One region of the Pseudomonas sp. JL23 genome, then DNA from elsewhere that is predicted to be linked to it. Evidence: predicted binding sites of a transcription regulator. Region 1 holds the regulator's gene; the other holds the start of a gene.

Region 1 (4,991 bases):
GACAAGCTGGTTGTACTCGATGAATTGCTCGGCCAACTCAACTTGAGTTACGAACAGGTCGCCTATCTGGGTGATGATCTGCCAGACTTACCCGTTATCCGTCGTGTCGGCCTGGGCATGGCCGTCGCCAATGCCGCCAGCTTCGTGCGTCAACACGCCCATGGCGTGACCCGGGCACGCGGTGGCGAAGGCGCTGCGCGCGAGTTCTGCGAGCTGATTCTCAGCGCTCAGGGCAGCCTCGAAGCGGCCAACGCCGCCTACTTATAGAAGCCATTTATGCTAAGCAAAAGATTTCGTACGTTCCTGGTCTTCGGAGTGCTGGCCCTGCTGCTGGCGGCCGCAGGCTACTGGAACATCAACCCGGAAAGCTTTCTGGACAAGACCAAGGCGACCATCGACGACACTGCCATCGACTTCTATGCGACCAACGCCCATACCGTGCAGTACCTGCCCGATGGCGGCGTGCAATATGAACTGACGTCCGACAAGGTCGAGCACCTCAAGGCCACCGACGTGAGCTGGCTGACCAACCCGGACATGTTCATGTATCGCGGCACGGCCTTCCCATGGCACGTGCAGAGCAAACAGGCAGAAGTGTCTTCGGGCGGCGACCAGGTCGAACTGATCGACAATGTGCGCGTTGCGCGCACCGATGAAAGAAACCGCACCACCATCATTACCAGTAGCCGTATGACTGTATTCCCACAGAAGCAATATGCGCAGACCGAGCAAGCCGTTAGAATCGACGGCGCTGGCGGTGTGACTACGGCCAAGGGAATGAAAGCGTACTTGAATGACAGCAAGATAAACTTGCTATCCAACGTAAGAGGGCAGTATGAGGCTCGTTAATACCCTTCCTTTTTTGCTTGGCCTGGGTGCAGCACTGGGAAGCGCGAGCGCCTGGTCCCTGCCGACCGACCGCGATCAGCCAATCCACATCCAGTCTGACGATGCTCAGCTCGATGACAAGCAGGGCGTTGCCACCTACAAGGGCAACGTCATCATCACTCAGGGCACCATGAAGATCACCGGCAACACCGTGACCATCACACGTAACGCCCAGGGTGACGTCGACGTCTTCACTTCGGTCGGTAACCTGGCCTACTACGAGCAGAAGCCCCAAGTGGATAAACCCATCGTCCAGGCCTATGGCGTAACGATCCAGTACTTTGCCGCGCAGAACCGCATCGTGCTGATCGACAAGGCCAAGGTGATCAACGATGGCAACACTTCCGAAGGCGAGAAAATCGTCTACGACACCGTCAAGCAAGTGGTCAACGCCGGTCGTGCCAATGGCGCCAAGGTCACCGCGCCACGTCCGCGCATCGACATGGTTATCCAGCCGAAGAACAAAACCACTCCACCGAACACTCCGCAGAAGGCCCAGTAAATGGCAACGCTGAAAGCCCAGCATTTGGCTAAAAGCTATAAGGCCCGCCAAGTGGTGCGCGATGTGAGCCTGTCCATCGACAGCGGTCAGATCGTCGGCTTGCTCGGCCCTAACGGCGCAGGCAAGACGACCTGCTTCTATATGATCGTAGGCCTGGTCCAGGCGGACCAGGGTCGCGTACTGATCGACGATCTGGATGTCAGCCACCAGCCCATGCACGGCCGTGCCCGCGCCGGTATCGGCTATCTGCCTCAGGAAGCCTCGATCTTTCGCAAGCTGTCGGTTGCAGACAACATCATGGCGATCCTTGAAACCCGCAAGGAACTGGATACCGCTGCCCGCCGCAAAGAGCTGGAAAGCCTGTTGCAGGAATTCCACATCAGCCACATCCGCGACAACCTGGGCATGAGCCTGTCCGGTGGCGAACGTCGCCGGGTCGAGATTGCCCGCGCGCTGGCAACCTCACCGAAGTTCATCCTGCTCGACGAACCCTTCGCCGGTGTAGACCCGATTTCGGTCGGCGACATCAAGCAAATCATTTATCACCTCAAGGCCAAGGGCATCGGCGTCCTGATCACCGACCACAACGTCCGTGAAACTCTGGACATCTGTGAAACCGCCTACATCGTCAACGACGGGCAACTGATCGCCGAAGGCGACTCGGCAACCATTCTGGCCAACCAGTTGGTGAAAGAAGTCTACCTCGGACACGAATTTCGCCTCTGATGGCTGCGATGCTTCACTGCCCTGCAACGGGCAATGCCTGAGGGCCGGGGATGATGCAATTTTAATTGCATCACACTCTAGGCAAACACTTCGGTTTCAGGCATATAATTTGCTTATGTTGGCGCCCCGGCGCCCTGTAGTGGATGGCGCGTGTGCGCCGGCGAATAAGGTGTTTAGCCCCTGCCATGAAACCATCGCTAGTCTTGAGAATGGGCCAGCAGCTGACGATGACGCCGCAGCTGCAACAGGCCATCCGCTTACTTCAGTTGTCGACTCTGGACCTTCAACAGGAAATCCAGGAAGCGCTGGAGTCCAATCCCATGCTGGAACGCCAGGAAGAAGGCGACGACTTCGACAACGCCGACCCACTGGCCGACAACGTCGAAGCGAAAACCAGCACCGAGATCCAGGAGCCAACCTACCAGCAGGAATCCGCGCCAACCGTGGACAACCTGGAAGACGGTGAATGGGGCGAACGCATCCCCAACGAATTGCCGGTGGATACCGCTTGGGAAGACGTCTACCAGACCAGCGCCAGCAGCCTGCCCAGCAATGACGACGACGAATGGGACTTCACCACCCGTACCTCGGCCGGGGAAAGCCTGCAAAGCCACCTGCTTTGGCAACTGAACCTGGCGCCAATGTCCGACACCGATCGCCTGATCGCCGTCACTCTCATCGACTGCATCAACAACCAGGGCTACCTGGACGAGACGCTCGAAGAAATCCTCGACGCCTTCGATCCCGAGCTGGACATCGAACTGGATGAAATAGAAGCGGTTCTGCACCGTATCCAGCAATTCGAGCCAGCCGGCATCGGCGCGCGTAACCTCAGCGAATGCCTGCTGCTGCAACTGCGCCAGCTGCCCGCCAAGACCCGCTGGCTGGCCGAGGCTCAGCGCCTGGTCACCGACTACATCGACCTGCTGGGCAGCCGCGACTACACCCAACTGATGCGCCGCATGAAGCTCAAGGAAGAAGAACTGCGCCAGGTCATCGAGCTGGTACAGAGCCTCAATCCGCGCCCGGGCTCACAGATCGAGTCCAGCGAAGCTGAATACGTGGTCCCCGACGTGATCGTGCGCAAGGACAACGAGCGCTGGCTGGTCGAACTCAATCAGGAGTCGGTGCCGCGCCTGCGCGTCAATCCGCAGTACGCCGGTTTCGTCCGTCGCGCCGATACCAGTGCCGACAACACCTTCATGCGCAATCAGTTGCAGGAAGCCCGCTGGTTCATCAAGAGCCTGCAGAGCCGCAACGAAACCCTGATGAAGGTCGCCACCCAGATCGTCGAGCATCAGCGCGGCTTCCTCGAGTACGGCGACGAGGCGATGAAGCCTCTGGTCCTGCACGATATCGCCGAAGCGGTCGGCATGCATGAATCGACCATTTCCCGCGTCACCACGCAGAAATTCATGCATACCCCCCGCGGCATCTACGAACTGAAGTATTTCTTCTCAAGCCACGTAAGTACCTCCGAAGGCGGAGAATGCTCGTCCACGGCCATCCGCGCGATCATCAAAAAACTGGTTGCTGCGGAAAATCAGAAAAAGCCGTTGAGTGACAGCAAGATCGCTGGTTTACTGGAGGCACAAGGCATTCAAGTAGCCCGTCGCACAGTAGCCAAATACCGCGAATCACTTGGGATAGCACCGTCCAGTGAGCGCAAGCGCCTGATGTGACGATGGCAAGCTGGCAGCGTTCCAGTGGCAGGCATAAGCCTGCCTCTCTATGCACTGGCAATAAGGAGAAAGCGGTATGCAAGTCAACATCAGTGGACATCAACTGGATGTGACCGACGCCCTACGCGACTACATCACCGAGAAACTCGGACGACTGGAGCGCCACTTCGACAAAATCACCAATGTGCAGGTGATCATGGAGGTCGAGAAGTTGAAACAGAAAATCGAAGCCACCCTGCACATCCCCGGCGGAGAGGTGGTCGCCAACGCGGAACATGCCGACATGTACGCAGCGATCGACCTCCTGACCGACAAGCTCGACAGACAATTGCTCAAGCATAAGGAAAAACAGCAACGCAGCCTGCAAGGTGCAGCGGCGCGCTGATACCCCACCTACATGATCCGACTTGAAAATATCCTGACCCCCGGCCGTTCATTCGTGAACGTGCCGGGTGGCAGTAAAAAAAGCGTACTCGAAAAAATCGCCGAACTGATTACCCATGACATTGCTGCCCTGGATAATCGCACGGTGTTTGAGAGCCTTGTTGCCCGCGAAAAACTGGGTTCGACCGGTTTTGGCAACGGCATCGCCATCCCCCATTGCCGGATGAAGGGCTGCATTGACCCGGTCAGCGCGGTATTTCACCTGGAAAAGCCCATCGACTTCGACGCCATCGACGGCGCACCTGTCGATCTGCTGTTCGTCCTGCTGGTCCCCGAAGCGGCCACCGACGCCCACCTCGAGTTGTTGCGCCAGATCGCCGGCATGCTGGATAACGCAGAAACCCGCAAAGAACTGCGTAGCGCCAAAAGCAGTGATGACCTCTATGAAGTGGTCAAAAAAGTGCAGGGCAAAGGTAACTGATCATGCGCATGATCATCGTCAGCGGCCGCTCCGGCTCAGGCAAGAGCACGGCCCTCGATGTTCTGGAGGATAGCGGCTTCTATTGCGTCGACAACCTCCCCGCCGGCCTGCTGCCGGAGCTGGCTGAACGCGCCTTGATTAATACCGAGCTGGCCGAGCCGATGCTCGCCGTGTCCATCGATGCGCGCAACCTGCCCAGCCACCTGACCCGCTTCCCGCAAATGCTCGAAGAAGTTCGCTCGCGCAATATCCGCTGCGACGTTATCTATCTTGATGCGGACGAAGCCACCCTGTTCAAGCGCTTCTCGGAAACCCGTCGTCGCCACCC
Region 2 (4,991 bases), 910 kb from region 1:
GGCCGGAAACCTTGAACTTGTCAGCCGAGTCGCCTTCTTCAACGCGCAGTGCAACGTTGTACAGCAGCTCTTTGTCCAGACGGTCCTTGATGTTACGGGACGTCACGAACTTGCCTTCTTTACCGCAGAATGGCGAGTCGTTGACCTGGAAGGTCATGGAAACGGTTGGCTCGTCAACGGTCAGAGGCTTCATCGCCTCGACGTTCAGCGGGTCGCACAGAGTGTCGGAGATGAACAGCTCTTCGAAGCCGCTGATGCAGACGATGTCGCCGGCAGCTGCTTCTTCGACGTCTACACGGTGCAGACCGTGGTGACCCATCAGCTTGAGGATACGACCGTTGCGACGCTTGCCGTCAGCGCTGATCGCCACAACCGGGGTGTTCGGCTTGACGCGACCGCGAGCGATACGGCCAACACCGATGACGCCCAGGAAGCTGTTGTAGTCCAGTGCCGAGATTTGCATCTGGAAAGGACCGTCACGGTCAACTTTCGGCGCAGGAACGTGATCCACGACCGCCTGGTACAGCGGGGTCATGTCTTCGGCCATGTCGGTGTGATCCAGACCGGCGATGCCGTTGATCGCCGAGGCGTAGACGACTTGGAAGTCCAGTTGCTCTTCGGTAGCACCCAGGTTGTCGAACAGGTCGAAGATCTGGTCCAGAACCCAATCCGGACGCGCGCCTGGACGGTCAACCTTGTTGATGACCACGATTGGACGCAGGCCGGCTTCGAAAGCCTTCTTGGTCACGAAACGGGTTTGCGGCATAGGGCCGTCTTGAGCGTCAACCAGCAGCAGAACGGAGTCGACCATCGACATTACGCGCTCTACTTCACCACCGAAGTCGGCGTGGCCCGGGGTGTCGACGATGTTGATGTGGTAGCCATTCCAGTTGATCGCGGTGTTCTTCGCGAGAATGGTAATACCGCGCTCTTTTTCCTGGTCGTTGGAGTCCATCACGCGCTCGTCGTTGAGCTCGTTACGCTCAAGGGTACCGGACTGGCGCAGCAGCTTGTCGACGAGGGTGGTTTTACCATGGTCAACGTGAGCAATGATGGCGATGTTGCGTAGATTTTCGATCACTTGTGTATCTCGATCAGAGGATTCGGTCAGCTGTCAGCAAGGCAGGCAGCGATTAACAGGTAGAGTCGGCCAAGGCCGTTACGGCTTGACGACAAGCGTCGGGGGGCCGGTGACGCAAGCCACAGGCAAACAGCCCCGGGCACTTAGCTCGGTCGATAAACGCGCACATTGGCATGCCCCTCACTGAGCAAATGGTGAGCATGCAGGCGGCTCATGACGCCTTTGTCGCAATACAACAGGTACTGGCGAGTTTCATCCAGTTCCTTGAAACGGCTGTTCAGTGCGTAGAACGGCAGTGTCTGTATCTCAATGCCGGGCAGTTGCAGCGGCTGGTCTTCCTGGGCATCCGGATGACGGATGTCGAGAATGACCTGCCCGGCCAGTGCCTGGCTGACTTCTTCTATTTCGACATCCTTGCTCAGATCGTCGATGACGCGATCGATCGTGACCAGTCTGGCGCGTTCGAGCGCACGCTCGAGAATCGCCATGTCGAATTGTTTTTCTTCGTACTCAACGCGGTTGCGCTTGGCGTTGGTCTTGGGGTTGACCGAAATCACCCCGCAATACTCAGGCATGTGTCGGGCGAAGTCGGCAGTGCCGATCTCGATCGCCTGATCGATGATGTCCTGTTTGTGACTGGTGACCAGAGGCCGCAGCACCAGTTTGTCGGTCGCCGAGTCGATCAGCGACAGATTGGGCAGCGTCTGGCTGGACACCTGGGAAATCGCTTCGCCGGTAACCAGCACGTCGATTTCCAGGCGATCGGCAACAGACGAGGCTGCGCGCAACATCATACGCTTCAAAACCACGCCCATATGACTGTTGTCGACTTTTTCGAGAATTTCTCCAAGAACTTCCTCGAACGGTACGCTGACGAACAGCACGCGCTGGGAGCTGCCGAACTTCTTCCAGATGAAATGGGCCACTTCCATCACGCCCAGTTCATGGGCGCGACCACCGAGGTTGAAGAAGCAGAAGTGCGCCATAAGCCCACGGCGCATGACCTGGTAGGCCGCAACCGTGGAGTCGAAACCGCCGGACATCAGCACCAGCGTCTGTTCAAGGGCGCCAAGCGGGTAGCCGCCCATGCCATCGTGCTGGCTGTGAACGACGAACAACCGTTGGTCGCGAATTTCCATGCGCACTTCGATTTGCGGCTTGCGCAGCTCGATTCCGGCGGCCCCGCACTGACGGCGCAACTGGCTGCCGACGTACTTTTCCACGTCCATCGAACTGAACGGATGCTTGCCCGCGCGCTTGCAGCGCACCGAAAACATCTTGCCCGGCAGCAGATCACCGTAGTGCAGCTTGCACTTGGCAACCACATCGTCCATGTCGCCCAGCGGGTATTCGGCCACCTGGAGGAAATTGGCGATGCCCGGCATGCAGCGCAGGCACTCGTTTATTTCCTCGAGCTTCTTCGGCTCGGTGAGCTGGGTCTCGACTTCGAGGTTGTCCCAAACGCCACCCACCACCACGTCCGGGTCTACTTCACGCAGGACCGTACGGATGTTCTTGGCCAGCTGGCGGATGAACTTCTTGCGCACCGGCGGGCTTTTGATAGTGATTTCTGGGAAAACTTTAACGATTAGTTTCATGGAAACAGCGCGCGAGGTGCCAGCCGAAAAAGAGGGGGCGGGATTATAGCGGAAATTGCTCAAGGTTTAACCAGTTATCGTGCGACCAATCATCGACGCACCAAAATGGATCTGTCGTGCAATATTTAGGTCCATTTTGGTGCGTGTATTTTCAGAAAAAACTGATTTGACGGCTAAATCGCCAGTGTTTCAGGTAAAAAACCCATCTCGGGGCACTGGCATGCAATTTGCTCCCTTGTGAGGCAGGTTGCCTTGGCCGACTATCGCGCCCGGCATCACCCAAATTAAAGGGCTCACTACTACCCAGCCCTCATTCACCCCGGAGGACAGCATGTCGAAGTCGGTTCAACTCATCAAAGATCATGACGTTAAGTGGATTGATCTGCGCTTCACGGACACCAAAGGCACTCAGCACCACGTGACCATGCCGGCTCGCGATGCGCTGGAAGACGACTTCTTCGAAGTCGGCAAGATGTTCGACGGCTCCTCCATCTCCGGCTGGAAAGGCATCGAAGCTTCCGACATGATCCTGCTGCCAGACGACGAAACTGCCGTACTGGACCCGTTCACCGAAGAGCCGACCCTGATCCTGGTTTGCGACATCATCGAACCTTCGACCATGCAAGGTTACGATCGCGACCCACGCGCCATCGCTCACCGCGCCGAGGAATACCTGAAGTCCACTGGTATCGGTGACACGGTATTCGCCGGTCCAGAGCCAGAATTCTTCATCTTCGACGAAGTGAAATTCAAATCCGACATCTCCGGTTCCATGTTCAAGATCTACTCCGAACAAGGTTCCTGGATGTCCGACGCTGACATCGAAGGCGGTAACAAGGGCCACCGTCCAGGTATCAAAGGCGGCTACTTCCCGGTTCCACCGTTCGACCACGACCACGAAATCCGCACCGCAATGTGCAACGCTCTGGAAGAAATGGGCCAGGTCGTAGAAGTTCACCACCACGAAGTGGCGACTGCTGGTCAGAACGAAATCGGCGTGCGCTTCAACACCCTGGTTAAAAAGGCTGACGAAGTTCAGACCCTGAAATACGTTGTTCACAACGTTGCAGACGCCTACGGCCGTACCGCTACCTTCATGCCTAAGCCTCTGTACGGCGATAACGGTTCGGGTATGCACGTTCACATGTCCATCGCCAAAGATGGCAAGAACACCTTCGCTGGCGAAGGCTATGCCGGTCTGTCCGACACCGCCCTGTACTTCATCGGCGGTATCATCAAACACGGTAAGGCGCTGAACGGCTTCACCAACCCTGCGACCAATTCCTACAAGCGTCTGGTTCCAGGCTTCGAAGCTCCGGTCATGCTGGCCTACTCGGCGCGTAACCGCTCCGCTTCGATCCGTATTCCTTACGTCTCCAGCCCACGTGGCCGTCGTATCGAAGCACGCTTCCCGGATCCAGCAGCCAACCCGTACCTGGCTTTCGCTGCTCTGTTGATGGCTGGCCTGGACGGCATCCAGAACAAGATCCACCCTGGCGATGCAGCTGACAAAAACCTGTACGACCTGCCGCCAGAAGAAGCAGCAGAGATCCCACAAGTTTGCGGCAGCCTGAAAGAAGCCCTGGAAGAGCTGGACAAAGGTCGTGCGTTCCTGACCAAAGGCGGCGTTTTCAGCGATGATTTCATCGACGCTTACATCGCTCTCAAAAGCGAAGAAGAAATCAAGGTACGTACTTTCGTACACCCACTGGAATACGAGCTGTACTACAGCTGCTAATCCGGTCGAGTCAGCGCAAGCTGCTTGAACAAGAGGCCTCCTTCGGGAGGCCTTTTTTATGGGTGTGGTAAATAGGTATGGGCTTTTTCCGATTTTCTTTGGCACCCTTGTGTTCTGCATTTCGGCACAGGATGGAGCACCACCATGCGTTCGCTTTTTCTCGCTGTTTCCCTTTCGACCCTTGCCTGTCTGTCCATGACGGGCTGCGCCACACAAAAGAGCCCGGCTGAGCTGGATGCCCTGCTCGGCGTAATCGGCGAGCGCCTGACCATTGCCGACCCAGTGGCCCTGAGCAAATGGGACAGTGGCAAGCCGGTGGAGGATCTGCCCCGCGAACAGCAGGTCATCGACGGTGCCGGTGCTCGCGCGGTCGAGTTCGAGCTGGACCGCAACGATGTACAGCAGCTGTTCCGAGCCCAGATCGAAGCCAACAAGCTGGTTCAGAACGCCCTGCTCGCCCAGTGGCATGCCGCAGGCGCCGCGCCTGCCCTGCCACGTCGCAGCCTGACCGACGATATCCGACCGCAACTGGATATCCTGCAAACCCGCCTGCTGCAGACCTACAGCGCCTTCG

The links. The regulator sigma-54, encoded in region 1, starts transcription at its own class of promoters, with help from an activator protein. The targets are predictions, from matches to a motif close to ANTGGCATNNANNTTGCTNT.
Region 2: a site for sigma-54 is predicted at 2,894-2,913, ahead of glnA (glutamate--ammonia ligase). Genes of this name have one in related genera too.

What each region holds. Positions count from the first base shown of each region.
Region 1 covers NZ_CM167795.1:1,008,318-1,013,308, reverse strand. The annotation lists gene AC1Z24_RS04890 (KdsC family phosphatase) at 1-267, shown strand, start outside; gene lptC (LPS export ABC transporter periplasmic protein LptC) at 277-849, shown strand; gene lptA (lipopolysaccharide transport periplasmic protein LptA) at 836-1,390, shown strand; gene lptB (LPS export ABC transporter ATP-binding protein) at 1,391-2,116, shown strand; gene AC1Z24_RS04870 (RNA polymerase factor sigma-54) at 2,302-3,798, shown strand; gene hpf (ribosome hibernation-promoting factor, HPF/YfiA family) at 3,875-4,183, shown strand; gene ptsN (PTS IIA-like nitrogen regulatory protein PtsN) at 4,196-4,663, shown strand; gene rapZ (RNase adapter RapZ) at 4,666-4,991, shown strand, end outside.
Region 2 covers NZ_CM167795.1:93,570-98,560, forward strand. The annotation lists gene typA (translational GTPase TypA) at 1-1,081, opposite strand, end outside; gene thiI (tRNA uracil 4-sulfurtransferase ThiI) at 1,225-2,679, opposite strand; gene glnA (glutamate--ammonia ligase) at 3,011-4,417, shown strand; gene AC1Z24_RS00460 (chorismate mutase) at 4,562-4,991, shown strand, end outside.